2 regions of the Geodermatophilus sp. DSM 44513 genome follow, and region 1 is predicted to be linked to the other one. Evidence: predicted binding sites of a transcription regulator. Region 1 holds the regulator's gene; the other holds the start of a gene.

Evidence for each region. Region 1 encodes LexA, which represses DNA repair genes until DNA is damaged. Its sites were predicted from a motif close to TCGAACANNTGTTCGA; they were not measured.
Region 2: the regulator LexA is predicted to act here: its motif matches at 3,183-3,198, upstream of RTG05_RS22045 (HNH endonuclease signature motif containing protein).

Annotation. Positions count from the first base shown of each region.
Region 1 covers NZ_CP135963.1:3,156,307-3,163,488, forward strand. The annotation lists gene RTG05_RS15320 (vitamin B12-dependent ribonucleotide reductase) at 1-947, opposite strand, end outside; gene nrdR (transcriptional regulator NrdR) at 1,035-1,574, opposite strand; gene RTG05_RS15330 (hypothetical protein) at 1,946-2,611, opposite strand; gene RTG05_RS15335 (LysM peptidoglycan-binding domain-containing protein) at 2,741-3,409, opposite strand; gene lexA (transcriptional repressor LexA) at 3,682-4,485, shown strand; gene RTG05_RS15345 (enoyl-CoA hydratase/isomerase family protein) at 4,576-5,364, opposite strand; gene RTG05_RS15350 (ABC transporter permease) at 5,361-7,182, opposite strand, start outside.
Region 2 covers NZ_CP135963.1:4,575,006-4,582,187, forward strand. The annotation lists gene RTG05_RS22030 (flotillin family protein) at 1-1,012, opposite strand, end outside; gene RTG05_RS22035 (NfeD family protein) at 1,003-1,539, opposite strand; gene RTG05_RS22040 (DNA polymerase IV) at 1,683-3,026, shown strand; gene RTG05_RS22045 (HNH endonuclease signature motif containing protein) at 3,220-4,425, shown strand; gene RTG05_RS22050 (class I SAM-dependent methyltransferase) at 4,706-5,311, shown strand; gene RTG05_RS22055 (class I SAM-dependent methyltransferase) at 5,326-6,054, shown strand; gene RTG05_RS22060 (CoA transferase) at 6,069-7,182, opposite strand, start outside.

The DNA of each region.
Region 1 (7,182 bases):
TCCATGCGGGCGCGCAGGCCGAAGGGCGTGCCGTCCTCGACGGCGCGCATGAACTCGTCGGAGACCCGGACGGAGTTGTTGGCGTTCTGGTACTGGACGCTGGTGATGTCCCGGCCGCCGAGGTCCATGTCGTACCCGGCGTCGCGCAGTGCGCGGATCTTGTCCTCCTCGCGCGCCTTGGTCTCGATGAACTCCTCGATGTCGGGGTGGTCGATGTCGAGGACGACCATCTTGGCCGCGCGGCGGGTGGCCCCACCGGACTTGATGGTGCCGGCGGAGGCGTCGGCGCCGCGCATGAAGCTGACCGGGCCCGACGCGGTGCCGCCGGAGGACAGCAGCTCCTTGGAGGAGCGGATGCGGGAGAGGTTCAGGCCGGCGCCGGAGCCGCCCTTGAAGATCAGCCCCTCCTCGCGGTACCAGTTGAGGATCGAGTCCATCGTGTCGTCGACGGCGAGGATGAAGCAGGCGCTGACCTGCTGCGGCGCGGCGGTGCCGACGTTGAACCAGACCGGTGAGTTGAAGCTGAAGTACTGGTGCAGCAGCATCCAGGCCAGCTCGTGCTCGAAGACCTCGGCGTCGCCCTCGCTGGCGAAGTAGCCGTGCTCGCGGCCCGCGGCGCCGTAGGTGAGCACCACCCGGTCGATGAGCTGGCGCAGGCTGGTCTCGCGCTGGGGGGTGCCGACGGCGCCGCGGAAGTACTTCGTGGTGACGATGTTGGTGGCGTTGATGCTCCACTCGGCGGGGAACTCCACGCCGCGCTGCTCGAAGTTGACCGAGCCGTCCCGCCAGTTGGTCATGACGACGTCCCGGCGCTCCCAGGTCACCTCGTCGTAGGGGTGCACCCCGGCGGTGGTGAAGACCCGCTTGACCTTCAGGCCCCTCCCCCTGGTCGGCGCCTTGGCGGTACGACGCGTACGGCCCGACAGGCGGTCTTCGGTCTCGGTCACGAGCTCTCCCTGGGTTGTGTGCGGTGCTGGTCGGAGAGGCGGCTGGGGAAGAGCCGCACCCTTCTTAGCCGGTGCTGCTGACGTTTCTCAGCCGCCGGCGGAGGAGGCGCTGCTGCGCCCCCCGCCCCGCCGGCGGGGTGGTGGGTCCTGCATGCCGGGCAGCGGGGGCGTGCCGGCGGCGACGTGCCGGGCCCGCAGCTCGGTGATCGCCTTCTCGAAGTCCTCAAGCGAGGTGAAGGCCCGGTACACGCTGGCGAAGCGCAGGTAGGCCACCTCGTCCAGCTCGCGCAGCGGCCGCAGGATGGCCAGCCCCACCTCGTGGCTGGGCACCTCCGCGGCGCCGGAGGCCCGGATGGCGTCCTCCACCTGCTGGGCCAGCTGCTGCAGCTGGTCCTCGTCGACCGGCCGGCCCTGGCAGGCACGGCGGACGCCGGCCACCACCTTGCCGCGGGCGAACGGCTCGCTGACCCCGCTGCGCTTGACGACGGCGAGGACGGCCTCCTCCACCGTGGTGAACCGGCGGCCGCACGCGGGGCACGAGCGGCGGCGACGGGTGGTCGCCCCCTCGTCGGCCTCGCGCGAGTCGATGACCCGGCTGTCGGGGTTGTGGCAGAAGGGGCAGCGCACGCGGTCCCTCCCCTCCCGACGGGCCCCGCCACGGGGTCCCGCCCCGGCTGCCGCCGCGACCGCCGGGAGCGGTCGGGCGACGGATCGGGACGGCCGGCTGTGGACCCCCCTGGGGACATCCGGTGGACGTCGTGGGGAGGACCTGAGGACCGGCCTGTGGACGACTCACAGCGGTACGACTACTAGATGTAGGGGAAGCCTAGGCCGGTCCCCACTAGATCTGCAAGCCGACATCACGCGCGTCGCCCGGCGGGACGACGTCCGCACCGTCCCGGCACAGCTGTCCCACCGGCCCCACGGCACGCCTCCTCCCGCGCCGGCGCACGGGCGACGCGGGTGGGGTGCAGCAGCGGACGGGTGCCGCTCCGGGCTCAGGCCCGGAGCACCCCGTCGGGGCGGACCGGGCGGGGACGGGACGCCCGGTCCCCGAGCCGCAGCGGACGGGTCAGGCAGTCCGGACCGGTGGCGCGCGGCATGAGCACCGTCGCGTCGCCGGGGTCGGACCCGGCGGCCTCCCCCGCGGGGGACGCCTCCGGCTGCGGGCGGGTGTCGACCGCCCGGTGCCGGCCGGCCGCCGCCCCGGCCCGGTGCCGGCCGGCCGCGGCCGCCGCGTCGTGCACGGCGGGCAGCTGGGCGGTCACCTGGCCGCCGTGGCGGCGCCGGTCCGTGGCACCCGACCCGGGGAGGACGCCGGCCGCCCGCTGCTCCCGGGCGGCGGCCTCGCTCAGGGACACCCGCGGGGCGGTCGAAGCGCCCGGCAGCAGCTCCTCGGCCAGCCCCAGGGACAGCGCCGCCGGCGCGTCGGGCACGAGCACCGGCGCGGGGTCGGCCTCGGGCAGCCGGACCTCGCCGAGGTCGGTCCAGACCTCGCGGTCGGCACCGGCCACGGCCACCCGCACCCACACCTCGCACGCGCCGCTGCCGTCGTGCCGCCAGCCCAGCAGCGACCCCGGCCACCAGGTGCCCTCGACGAGGACCTCGACGTTCTGCGACGGGGAGCTGAAGACGGCGGCCCGGCGCCCGGGGGTGGCTGACACGGACCCGACGGTAGGTCCGCGACCTGCGACGGCGGGTGAGCGACTCGGCACGACGGGTTGACGAACCTGGCCGGGCGGTCTTGTCGCTCCTCGACCGAGCCGCCCCTCCCGACCACCTCCGGCCCCTGGTCAGGGCACCGCGAGGACCTGGCCGGGGACGACGACCGAGCCCTCGAGGTCGTTGAGCTCCTCGATCGCGTCGACCACGGCACGCACGTCCCCGGTCCCGCCGGCGAGCTCCCCGGCGATCGACCACACGGTGTCCCCCTCCCCCACCACGACGCTGTCCCCACCGGCCAGCCGCAGCTCCCCACCGGGGTGACCCCCGACGACCGGCGCGACCCAGGCGCCGAACGCGACCGCGCCGGACAGGACCAGGGCGCGCACCAGCGCCCGCCCGCGCCCGGTCAGCCGCAGACGTGCCCCGCCGGAGGGGACGCACCCGCCGCGGACGGCGCCCGCGGACCCCACCCCCGACGTCACGGCCCGTCCCCCCGGCCGGACCCGGTGCGGACCCGGCGGGACGCTGCCGACGGCCGGTGACCGGCCGGCCCCGCGGGCGGGAGCCGTGACCGCGGCGCGGGGCCCCGGGACACCCGGCCGGTCGGGGACCGGCCGCAGGTGCCCGGCGACCCGCGGGCCGCTGCCCGGGAGGACCGACCCGGCCGGCGACCGCGCCGGTCCGGGTGCCCCGACCGCCCGGGCGGGTGCGCACCGCGCGTCCCCCGACCCCAGCAGCGGCCGCCACGGCACCTGCACCGCCGCGTCGAACTCCAGCACGGCCTGACGCACGTCCACCACGAGCCTCCTCCTCACACCCCAGCGCGTCGAACGCGTGTTCGATCGAACGTCTGTGCGATGTCTACCGCATCCCGCCGACGGGGTCGACCCGACGCCGCGCACACTTCGAACAGGTGTTTGGGAGTACCGGTCCCGAGGCGCTACCGTTCCGTCCGACACCCGTCCGCCCCGGCCCCCGGGTCACCGGTCCGGGCGGGCGCAGGGCGACCGGGCGCGGGACACCGGGCGCAGGACACGGGCCGTGGCGGCACGGCCGGCGAGGAGGAGACGTGGCGGGCAGCAGGGGGACGTCGGGCAGTGGGGCCCGGGGAGGCGACGGCCCGCCGCGGCGGGCGTCGGAGAGCCGGACCGGCGCGGCCGCCGGTGCGCCCGGGACGGCCGGGACCGCGTCGGTGCGCACCTTCCCCGACCGCGGCGAGGCCGGCGACGGGCTCACCCAGCGGCAGCGGCGCGTCCTCGAGGTGATCCGCGACTCGATCGAGCGACGCGGCTACCCGCCGTCGGTGCGCGAGATCGGCGAGGCCGTCGGGCTCTCGTCGGCCTCCTCGGTGGCCCACCAGCTGAGCGTGCTGCAGAAGAAGGGCTGGCTGCGCCGCGACCCCAACCGGCCGCGGGCGCTGGACGTCCGGCTGCCCGGCGAGGTCCCCGGCGCGCCGGCACCGACCGCCGCGACGGCCGGCGGCGCCGACGAGGCCCCCACCCCGACCTACGTCCCGCTGGTCGGCCGGATCGCCGCCGGTGGCCCGGTGCTCGCGGAGCAGGCCGTCGAGGACGTCTTCCCGCTGCCCCGCGAGCTGGTCGGCGAGGGCACCCTGTTCATGCTCCGGGTCAGCGGTGACTCGATGGTCGAGGCGGCCATCTGCGACGGCGACTGGGTGGTCGTGCGCCAGCAGCCGACGGCGGAGAACGGCGAGATCGTCGCCGCCATGATCGACGGCGAGGCGACGGTGAAGACGTACAAGCGGCGCGACGGGCACGTGTGGCTGCTGCCGCACAACCCGGCGTACGAGCCCATCCCCGGCGACGACGCCACCGTCCTGGGCCGCGTGGTCACGGTGCTGCGCCGGGTCTGACCCGTGCCGGTCTGCCGACGTGTCGCGGGACCGGCACGAGGCGGCCACCGAAGCCCGGAGGGTCGGCGGCCGCCTCGTGTGGCGGCCGGGTCATCGGCGCCTATAGTCGCCGTCCCGCTTCTCGAAGAAGGCCCGTAGCGCCTCCTGGTGGTCGTCGGTGCGGAACATCTCCAGGAAGCGTTGGGTCTGCAGCGCCTGCCCCTCCGCGAAGTCCATCTCGATGGCCTGCGTCACCGCGGATTTCGTCACCTCGACCGACAACGGGGCCCGCGTCGCGATCCGCTGGGCCTTGGCCAGCGCGGCCGGCATCAGGTCCGCCGGTTCGTGCACTTCGGTGACCAGTCCCCAGTTGAGTGCCTGCTCTGCGGTGTAGCGCGCCCCGGTCAGCAGGATCTCCTTGGCCGCGCCGAGGCCCACCACTCGTGGCAGCCGCCAGAAGCTCACGATGAGCCCGACGTTGACCCCGGCGGCGACGAAGAAGGCCTCGGTCGAGGCGATCCGGATGTCACTGCAGAGAGCGAACTCCAGGCCTCCACCCACCGTGGCGCCGTTGATCGCTGCGATGACCGGCGCACGGAAGTCCTGGACGCCGTTGAGCACCCTGCCGAACTCGGCCAGGTAGTCGGTGAGCTGCTCGTCGGTCATCGACTGGTCCTCGCGCAGCTGAGCACCGGCCGTGAACGCCCGGCCCTTCCCGGTGATGACCAGGCAGCGGACGTCCTCGTCGGCGTCCAGGATGTCCAGCGCCCGCATGAACGACCGCCGGCTCTCCCAGCTGAAGGTGTTGGCCGGCTCGCTGTCGAGCGTCAGTACGGCGATGTGCGGGGTCTCGTACCGCAGGTGCACTCCACTGCCGAGATCCGGGACGGTGGCGGTCATGCGGCTTCCTCCGGGGGTGTGTTGAGGGCGACGGACGGGGAACGGCGGCGACGCCGGGACGGCGACTCGCCGGGTCTGCTGTCCAGCAGCCGCATCGCGATCACGGTGACCACGATGTTGATCAGCAGGATCACAACCGAGAGCGCACCGACGCGCTGGTAGAGCGACTCGCTGGCGAGGTTGTAGAGGACGGTCGCGACCGTCGGGTTGGCACCGGTGTAGAGGAACACCGACATCTCCAGCTCGCGGAACAGCAGGACGAAGTTGAGCAGCCCCGCCGCCAGCAGGGACGGTCGGAGCAGGGGCACCGTGATCCGGCGCCAGGTGCGCACCCACGACGCACCGAGGCTCCGCGACGCCTCCTCGACCTCTGCGCCGATCTGGCCCATGCCGGCGTGCACGTAGGCGTAGGACAAGGGCAGGGCGCTGCCGGCGTAGGCGATGAGCAGGATGGTGAGCGTGCCGCCGAGCCCGAACGGCGTGCCGGCGTAGGCGATGATCAAGCCGATTCCGAGCACGGCACCGGGGAAGGCCAGCGGTGCCGCCATCACCGGGGCGATCAGGGCGTTGCTGTGCGCCCGCGTCCGGTGCGCCAGCCATGCGGCCAGGAGCGCCACGGCGAGCGCCAGCACGGTCCCGCCCACCGCGAGCACGAAGCTGTTCCCCATGGCAGCCGTGATCAGGGGGCGGCCGAACACTTGCTCGTAGTTCCCGGTGAGGGTGAAGTTGTCCCAGCCGAGCGGCCGCCCGAGGGCCTCGCGGAAGGACGTCACCAGGAGCACGCCGAACGGCAGGACGATGCTCAGCAGCACGACGGCCGAGCAGAAGGTCAGCCCGAGCGCCCGACCGCCAGCACCGAGACGGGTGACGTCCTGCTGGCCGGGCTTGCCGCCGATGACGGTGAACCGCTTGCCGCCGGTCAGCCAGCGCTGCAGCACGAGCAGGCCCGCGATGATCACCAAGATCGGCACGGAGATGACCGCGGCCGCCTCGATGCGGGGCGGGAACTGCATCAGGCTCAACAGCACCGTGGGGATCGTCTGGAACCCCACGGGCGCACCCAGGATGGCCACCGGACCGAAGATGACCGCCGCGCTGACGAACACCAGGATGGAGCCGGCGATGAGCGCCGGCGCGATCACCGGGAACGTGACCGTGCGCAGCACCCGCCAGCGCGACGCGCCCAGGCTGGCAGCCGCCTGCTCCAGGGCCGGATCGATGCCCTCCAGCGCCGCCGACACCGGCAGGAACACCAGCGGGTACAGGAAGAGCGAGAGGACGAAGACGATCCCCCACGGCGTGAAGATGTCGAACGGGGCCTCCTCCAGGCCGAACAGACCCATCAGCGCCGTGTTGAGCAAGCCGTTGCGGGGCCCCAGCAGCAGGATCCACCCGAGCGCGGCGATGAAGCTCGGCGCGGCGAACGTGAGGACGGCGCTGCCGCGGAAGAAGCGCCGCAGCGGCATGTCCGTGCGCACGGCCAGCCATGCCACGGGCAGGCCCAGCAGGAGGCTGCCCACCACCGTGCCGGCGGCGATCCACAGCGAGTTCAGGATGGCCCGCACCAGGTCGGGTTCCTGACCGAGCAGCGCGTAGTTCCCGAACGTGAACCCGCCGTCATCGGCGACGAAGCTCTGGCCGAAGACCTGGGCGATCGGGTAACCGATCAACGCCAGGACAGCCACCGCCCAGACCAGTCGCATGCCGCGGTCGAACCACGCCGTGCCGCGGCGGCCGCCGGCGGGGGGCCCGCCCCGCCGGTGCGAGGGAGCCGTCCCCGCCGCGTCCGTGCCGGACGCGGCGGGGACGGCAGGGGTG
Region 2 (7,182 bases), 1.4 Mb from region 1:
CGGCCTGCGCACCGGCGATCGTCGCCTGCCGCTGCGCCTCGGCGGTCAGGATGGCGGCGTTCTTGCGCGCCTCGGCCTCCTGCTCGACCTTGTACCGCTGGGCGTCGGCGGGCCGGCGCACCTGGGTGTCCAGCTGCCGCTCGGTGAGCGACGCCGTCCGGACGGCGACCTTCTCCTGCTCGGCGAGGATGGCCTGGTCCTGCGCGGCCTGCGCCAGCGGGCCGGCCGCCGCCGCGCGGGCCGTGGCCGCGTCGGTCTCCGCGGTGATCTCGGCCTGCCGCAGCGCCAGCTGCCGCTTGGCCACCGCGATCGCCTCGTCGGCGAGCAGCTGCTCCTGCTCGGCGGCCTGCCGGGCGCGCGCTTCGGCGATCGACGCCTCCTTGAGCACCCGGGCGGCCTCCGGGCGGCCCAGGTCGGCCAGGTAGCTGCCCTCGGCCTGGATGTCCTGCAGCTGGAAGGTGTCCAGCACCAGCCCCTGCCCGGTGAGCGAGGACTCCGCCTCCTCGGCGACGGCGGAGGCGAAGGCGGCGCGGTCGCGGATGATCTCCTCGATGGTCAGCCGGCCCACGATCGACCGCAGCGCCCCGGCGAGCACCTCCGAGGTGAAGGTGTCGATGCCCTCCTGCTGGTTGAGGAAGCGCTGCGCGGCGGCGCGCACGGAGTCCTCGGTGCCGCCGACCTTTACGATGGCCACGCCCTCCAGGTCGCACTTGACGCCTTGCTTGGACACCGCGCCGCGGATGCCCACCGGGATGCGCCGGCTGGACAGGTCCAGGGTGTGCAGCTTCTGCACCACCGGCAGCACGAACACGCTGGCGCCCATGACGACCTTCTGCCCGGAGGCGTCCCGCGAGGTGATCCCCGCCGCGCTGGTGACCTCCCGGCCCTGCCGGCCGGTGACGATGAACGCCTGGTTGGGCCCGGCCACCTTGATCCGGGACAGCACGAACAGCACGAGCACGAGCACCAGGACGGCGAGGCCGCCCAGCGCGATGAGCAGGGTCAGGTCCACTGGATGGTGCCTCCGGGGTCGGGTGCGGTCGAGACGACGTGGACGGCGGTGTCGCTGAGCGCCTCGACGACGTACACGGGGGTGCCGGCGGGCAACGGGGTGTCGCTGCTCGCCGCGAACTTCAGCTGCTGGCCGGCGAGCACCAGCCGGACCTCGCCGTAGCCCGGCGCGGGGACGGCGGACACGACGACGCCCTGGGTGCCGACCAGGTCGGAGCGGGTGAGCGTGGGGGCCGTCGGCATGTCGCGCAGCCCGCGGGAGAGCCGGACCGTGGCCCACGCCAGCGGGACGGCGAGCACCAGCCCGGCCGCCAGCGCCAGCGCGGCGCGTCCGGCGTCCGGCAGCTCCTCGGGCAGCACGGAGGCGGCGGCCGCACCGCCGAAGCCCACCCCGCCGGCCAGCGCGGCCAGCGCCGGGACGGAGAACGGACCGTCGGCGTCACCGAGGTCACCGACCTCGCCGACGACCAGGGCCAGCAGCAGGACGCCGACGCCGAACGCCCCGAGGACGAGGAAGAGCACCTCCACGCTGCCCCTCTCCGGTCGGTGTCCGCCCGACACTGGCAGGCGGGGGCGCCGGTGATCAACGAGATCCGGCTCCGGGGCGTCCGCTCTCACCCGTGCGGAGGACGGGCGACCATGGAGTGCGACGACGGGCGGGGAGGTGGGGCGTGCGGCGGGAGGCGGGCATCCTGCACCTGGACCTCGACGCCTTCTTCGCCGCGGTGGAGCAGCGCGACAAGCCCTCGCTGCGCGGGCGGCCGGTGGTCGTCGGTGGCACCGGCGGCCGCGGGGTGGTGGCGACGGCGTCCTACGAGGCCCGCGCCTACGGGGCGCGCTCGGCGATGTCGACGGCCGAGGCCCGGCGGCGCTGCCCGTCGGGGACGGCGTTCCTCGGCGGCCGGTTCGCCGCGTACCGGCGCACCTCCGACGTGGTCATGGAGCTGCTGCGCGAGCTCTCGCCGCTGGTGGAGCCGGTGTCGATCGACGAGGCCTACGTCGACCTGGCCGCCGGCGGGGTCGCGGACCTGTCGGTGGACGGCGTGACCGCCCTGGCCCGCGGCCTCAAGGAGCGGATCGCGGCGGCCACCGGCGGGGTGACCGGCTCGGTGGGCATCGGGACGTCCAAGCTGATGGCGAAGATCGCCTCGGACCTCGACAAGCCCGACGGCCTGGTCGTCGTCCCCCCGGGCGGTGAGCTGGCGGTGTTGCACCCGCTGCCGGTGACCCGGCTGGGCGGCGTGGGGCCGGCCACCGCCGAGCGGCTGCGCCAGGTGGGCGTGGCCACCGTCGCGGACCTCGCCGCCAAGCCGCTGTCGGACCTGGTCGCGCTGGCCGGCCGGGCGCACGGGACGGGGTTGTACGCGCTGGCCCGCGCCGAGGACGACCGGCCGGTGGTCGCCGAGCGCGAGGCCAAGTCGGTCTCCCAGGAGGAGACCTTCGCCCGTGACCTCACCGACCGTGCCGTGCTGGGCCGGCACGTGGAGAGCATGGCCGCGCGGGTGGGCAGCCGGCTGCGCAGCGCCGCCTACTCCGGCCGGACGGTGACGCTGAAGCTGCGCCGCTACGACTTCACCACGCTCACCCGCTCCCAGACCCTGCCCCAGCCGACCGACGACCCGCGGGTGATCGCCGCCGTGGCGCACCGGCTGCTCGCCGAGGCCGGCACGCAGGGCGGGCTGCGGCTGCTCGGCGTCGGCGTCTCCGGGCTGTCGCTGTACGCCCAGGGGGACCTGTTCGCCGTGGACGACGACCCGCCGCCGGACGACGCGGTCGAGGGCGAACCGGCCGAGCAGGCGCCGGAGCCGGTGACCGCCGAGGCGCGGTGGTGGCCGGGCCAGGACGTGCGACACGACGACCTCGGCGCCGGGTGGGTGTGGGGGCGCGGGCTCGGGCGGGTCACGGTCCGCTTCGAGGGCCCGCTCACCCCGCCCGGACCGGTGCGCACGCTGTCCGCCGACGACCCCGCCCTGCACCCCGCCGACCCGCCGGACTGGCGGCCTCGGGCTCGGTAGGGCCGGCGTCCAGACCCGACACACCTACCGCGTGGTCGAGCTCGACGAGGACTTCCCCGAGTCGCCGACCAGCCGATCACAGAGGCCGAATCTTGACGGAAACAAGCCTCTGAGCTGGACTTTCACCTTGCGCAGGCGTCCCTCCCTCCGGTATCCTCGAACACGAGTTCGATGGATCGAGGAGGTGACGGCAGTGGGCGAACTGGCCTCCGCGCTCGACGCCCTGTCCGCCGTCGACCTCGACGAGTTCAGCGATGCCGAGCTGCTCGACCAGGCGCGCGACCTCATCACCGCCGCCCACCGCGTCCACGCGCAGCTGACCCGCGTGGTCCGCCGCAGCGACGTGCGGGGCGCGAGCGAGCACGACGGGGCGAAGAACGTCCGGGCCTGGCTGCGCGGCGTCCCCCGGATCTCCGGCGCGTGGGCCGGCGACCTGGTGGACCACGGGCGCGTCCTCGAGTCGCTGCCCGCCACCGCGCACGCCTTCGCCGAGGGATCGATCGGCCCCGACCAGGTCGAGGTCATCGCCGTCATCGCCGAGCCCGCCAACGTCGATCTGGCGCGGGCACAGGGCATCGACGTCGGCGCCATCGAGGGCGCCCTCGTGCAGCTGGCCTGCGTCGGCACCCACCGGCAGTTGCAGCAGGCAGTCGGCGAGTACCTGGCCAAGCTCGACCCCGACGGCACCGAACCCGACCCGACCTCCGAGCGCGCGGTCACCCTCGTCCAGCACCCCGACGGGACGTGGACCATCGGCGGGCACCTCGACGCCGTCGGCGGGCAGAAGGTCGCCACCGCGCTCGAGTCCGTCCAGGCCGCGTCCCGGTGCGCCGGCGACGAGCGCACCCGCGCCGAGCGCACCGGTGACGCACTCGTGCAGCTGGCCGACAACCAGCTCACCGGCGGACAGCTGCCGGTCCTGCGGGGCACCAAGCCCCAGGTCATCGTCACTGTGCCGCTGTCCGACCTCTCCGGCAGCCACACCGCACCGGGGGCGGCGCAGACCTCCACCGGCGCCACGATCTCCGCAGCCCGCGCCCGCTGGGTGGCCTGCGACGCCGGCATCACCCGGATCGTGCTCGACCCCGACGGCCTCCCCCTCGACGTCGGCCGCACCCAGCGCATCGTCCCGCCGCACATCCGCCGGGCGGCCGAACTCCGCGACGCCGGTTGCGTCTTCGCCGGCTGCGAGGCTCCCGTCTGGTTCTGCGACGTGCACCACCTGCTGCACTGGGCGCAGGGCGGCGCGACGAGCCTGGAGAACTCCGCACTGCTCTGCGAACGCCACCACACCAAGGTCCACCACGGGTACCGCGTCGAACGCATCGACGATCGATGGCGTACCTGGCGGCCTGACGGCACCGAGATCCTCATCGCCGCCACCCGCTTGCGCACCTGACCGCACCGCCTCCGCCCAGCCGCTGCCCATCCGGACGGCGGCCCGCCGGCATGCCCGGCACCTGATCCGCACGAGCCGCACCGGCGCATGTCCGCGGACAACGGGGGAGTGGCGGACGTTGCCGGTCAGCAGCCGGCCGTCGAGCTGGACGACGGTGGCCGCGATGGCCAGGATCAGGGCCGAGATCGACCGGCCGGTCCGCGCGGCCTCGCGGTCCACGAGGCGGCGCTCGCGGACGCCGGTCCCTCGCGCTCGCAGCGTGCGGGTGAGGATGGGCGCCATGGTCGAGCAGAGCGCGTGGGTGCGGATCACCGAGCAGGACCCGGGCCACTCGGCCGCCTACGTGCAGCGGTTCCGCGACCTGGCCGCCCAGGGCTTCGACCTGGCCGGCGAGGCGCGCATGGTCGACGCGATGCTGCCCCGCGGCTCGCGGGTGCTGGACGCCGGCTGCGGCCCGGGGCGCACCGGCGGCTGGCTGGCCCGCGCCGGTCACGACGTCGTCGGGGTGGACGTGGACCCGGTGCTCGTCGCCGCCGCGGAGGAGGACCACCCGGGCCCGCGGTGGCTGGTCGGGGACCTGGCCGAGCTCGACCTGCCCGCCCGCGGCGTCGCGGGTCCCTTCGACGTCATCGTGTCCGCCGGCAACGTGATGGCCTTCGTGGCGCCGTCCACCCGGGCGGCGGTGCTCACGCGGCTGCGTGCCCACGTCGCCGACGGCGGGCGGGCGGTGATCGGCTTCGGGGCCGGCCGCGGCTACGCCTTCGACGACTTCCGGGACGACGCCCGCGCGGCCGGCTGGGCGGAGGACCTGCTGCTGTCCACCTGGGACCTGCGACCGTTCACCGCCGAGGCGGACTTCCTGGTCGCCGTCCTCCGCCCCGCCTGAGCCCCCGTCCCGCCGTGCCCGACGCCCACTTCGCCGACCCCAGACTCGCCCGCCTGTACGACGTCCTCGAGGGCGAGCGGTCGGACCTCGACTCCTACGTCGCCCTGGTCGGGGAACTGGGCGCACGCACCGTCCTGGACGTCGGGTGCGGGACCGGCAGCCTCGCGTGCCTGCTCGCCGACCGAGGCGTGCAGGTGGTCGGCGTCGACCCCGCGGCGGCCTCCCTGGACGTCGCACGTGCGAAACCGCAGGCCCGGCACGTGCGCTGGGTGACCGGGGACGTCCGGTCCCTGCCGCCCCTGCAGGTCGACCTGGCCACCATGACGGGAAACGTCGCCCAGGTCTTCCTCACCGACGAGGAGTGGGCGGCGACGCTGTCCGCGGCACGGGCAGCGCTCCGCCCGGGCGGGTACCTCGTCTTCGAGACCCGCCGCCCCGAGCGGCAGGCCTGGCGCACGTGGACCCGGGAACGGTCGGCGCGCCGGGTGGACGTCCCTGGGGTCGGGGTCGTCGAGGCGTGGGTGGAGGTCACCGACGTCCGGGGCGACCTCGTGTCGTTCCGGTCGAGCTTCGCCTTCCACGAGGACGGCGCGCTGCTCACCTCGCGGTCCACGCTCCGGTTCCGCGGTCGCGAGGAGATCGCCGACTCTCTCGCAGCCGCCGAGCTGGTGCTCGAGGAGGTCCGGGACGCCCCCGACCGCCCCGGCCTGGAGTGGGTCCACCTGGTGCGCCGGCCGGACTGACCCGGGTGCGGCCGCTACCCCCGGTCGCGCCAGGCCGGGCGCTCGGTGGCGGCGAGGAACCGGGCCGGCGCGGACCACCGCGGCGACCCCGGCGGGGCGAGCACCGTCACCTCGCCGTCCGTCGACGGGAGCGTCAGCAGGTACGGCGCCGGGTCGGCCGGCTCGCCGACCGGCTCGGCGCGGCGGGGGGCGGCGAGCAGCCAGGCCGCCGTCCGCGCGAGCGACAGCTCCCCGTGCCACCCGCCGCCCTCGACCCGTCGCCGGGCGAGCCCCGCCAACACCGCCGCCGCGGCGAGGTGGCCGGTGGCGTGGTCCAGCGCCTGGGCGGGCAGCACGCCGGGCGCCTCGGCCGTCCCGCACTCCAGGGCGATGCCGCAGGCGGCCTGCACCAGCGAGTCGAAGCCGCGGCGGTCCGCCCACGGCCCGGTCGTCCCCCACGCCGAGAGGCTGACCACCACCAGGTGCGGGTGCCGCTCGGCGAGGGACGCCGGGTCGAGCCCGAACCGGGCCAGCGCGCCGGGCCGGTAGCCCTGCACGACGACGTCGGCCGCGCCGAGCAGCTCCTCGACGGTCCGGCGGCCGGCCGCCGACGCCAGGTCGAGCACCGCGTGCCGCTTGCCCGGGCCGGTGTCGACGAGGGCGGCCGGGTCCTCGGGCAGCGCGGGTCCGTCCAGCCGCAGGACGTCGGCGCCGTGCGAGGCCAGCGTGCGGGTGGCCACCGGACCGGCGATCACCCGGGTCAGGTCGAGCACCCGCACCCCCTCGACCAGGACCGCGCGAGGCGGGCCGTCGGCCGTGCGGCGCAGCGCGACCAGCGGTGCGGACGCGGCGGCCCGTCCCTGCGGGCTGGCCGCCCACGCCACGGCCGGGCGGACGGCGGCCGCCGCGCCCCCGGCCGCGACCACGGCGTCGGCCAGCTCTCCGGCCGTCCGGTCCAGCGCCGCCGCCTCGACGTCCTGGCCCAGCACCCGGTGCACCGCGGCCCGGTGGTGGGGGTAGTTGGCGTGCAGACGGACCCAGCCGTCCGCGGTGCGGCAGAAGCGGGACAGCGGGTGCAGGCGCAGCCCGGCCGGCGTGCCGTCCACCGCGGCGTACCGCTCGCTGCGGAAGGCGAGCCCGACGTGGGCG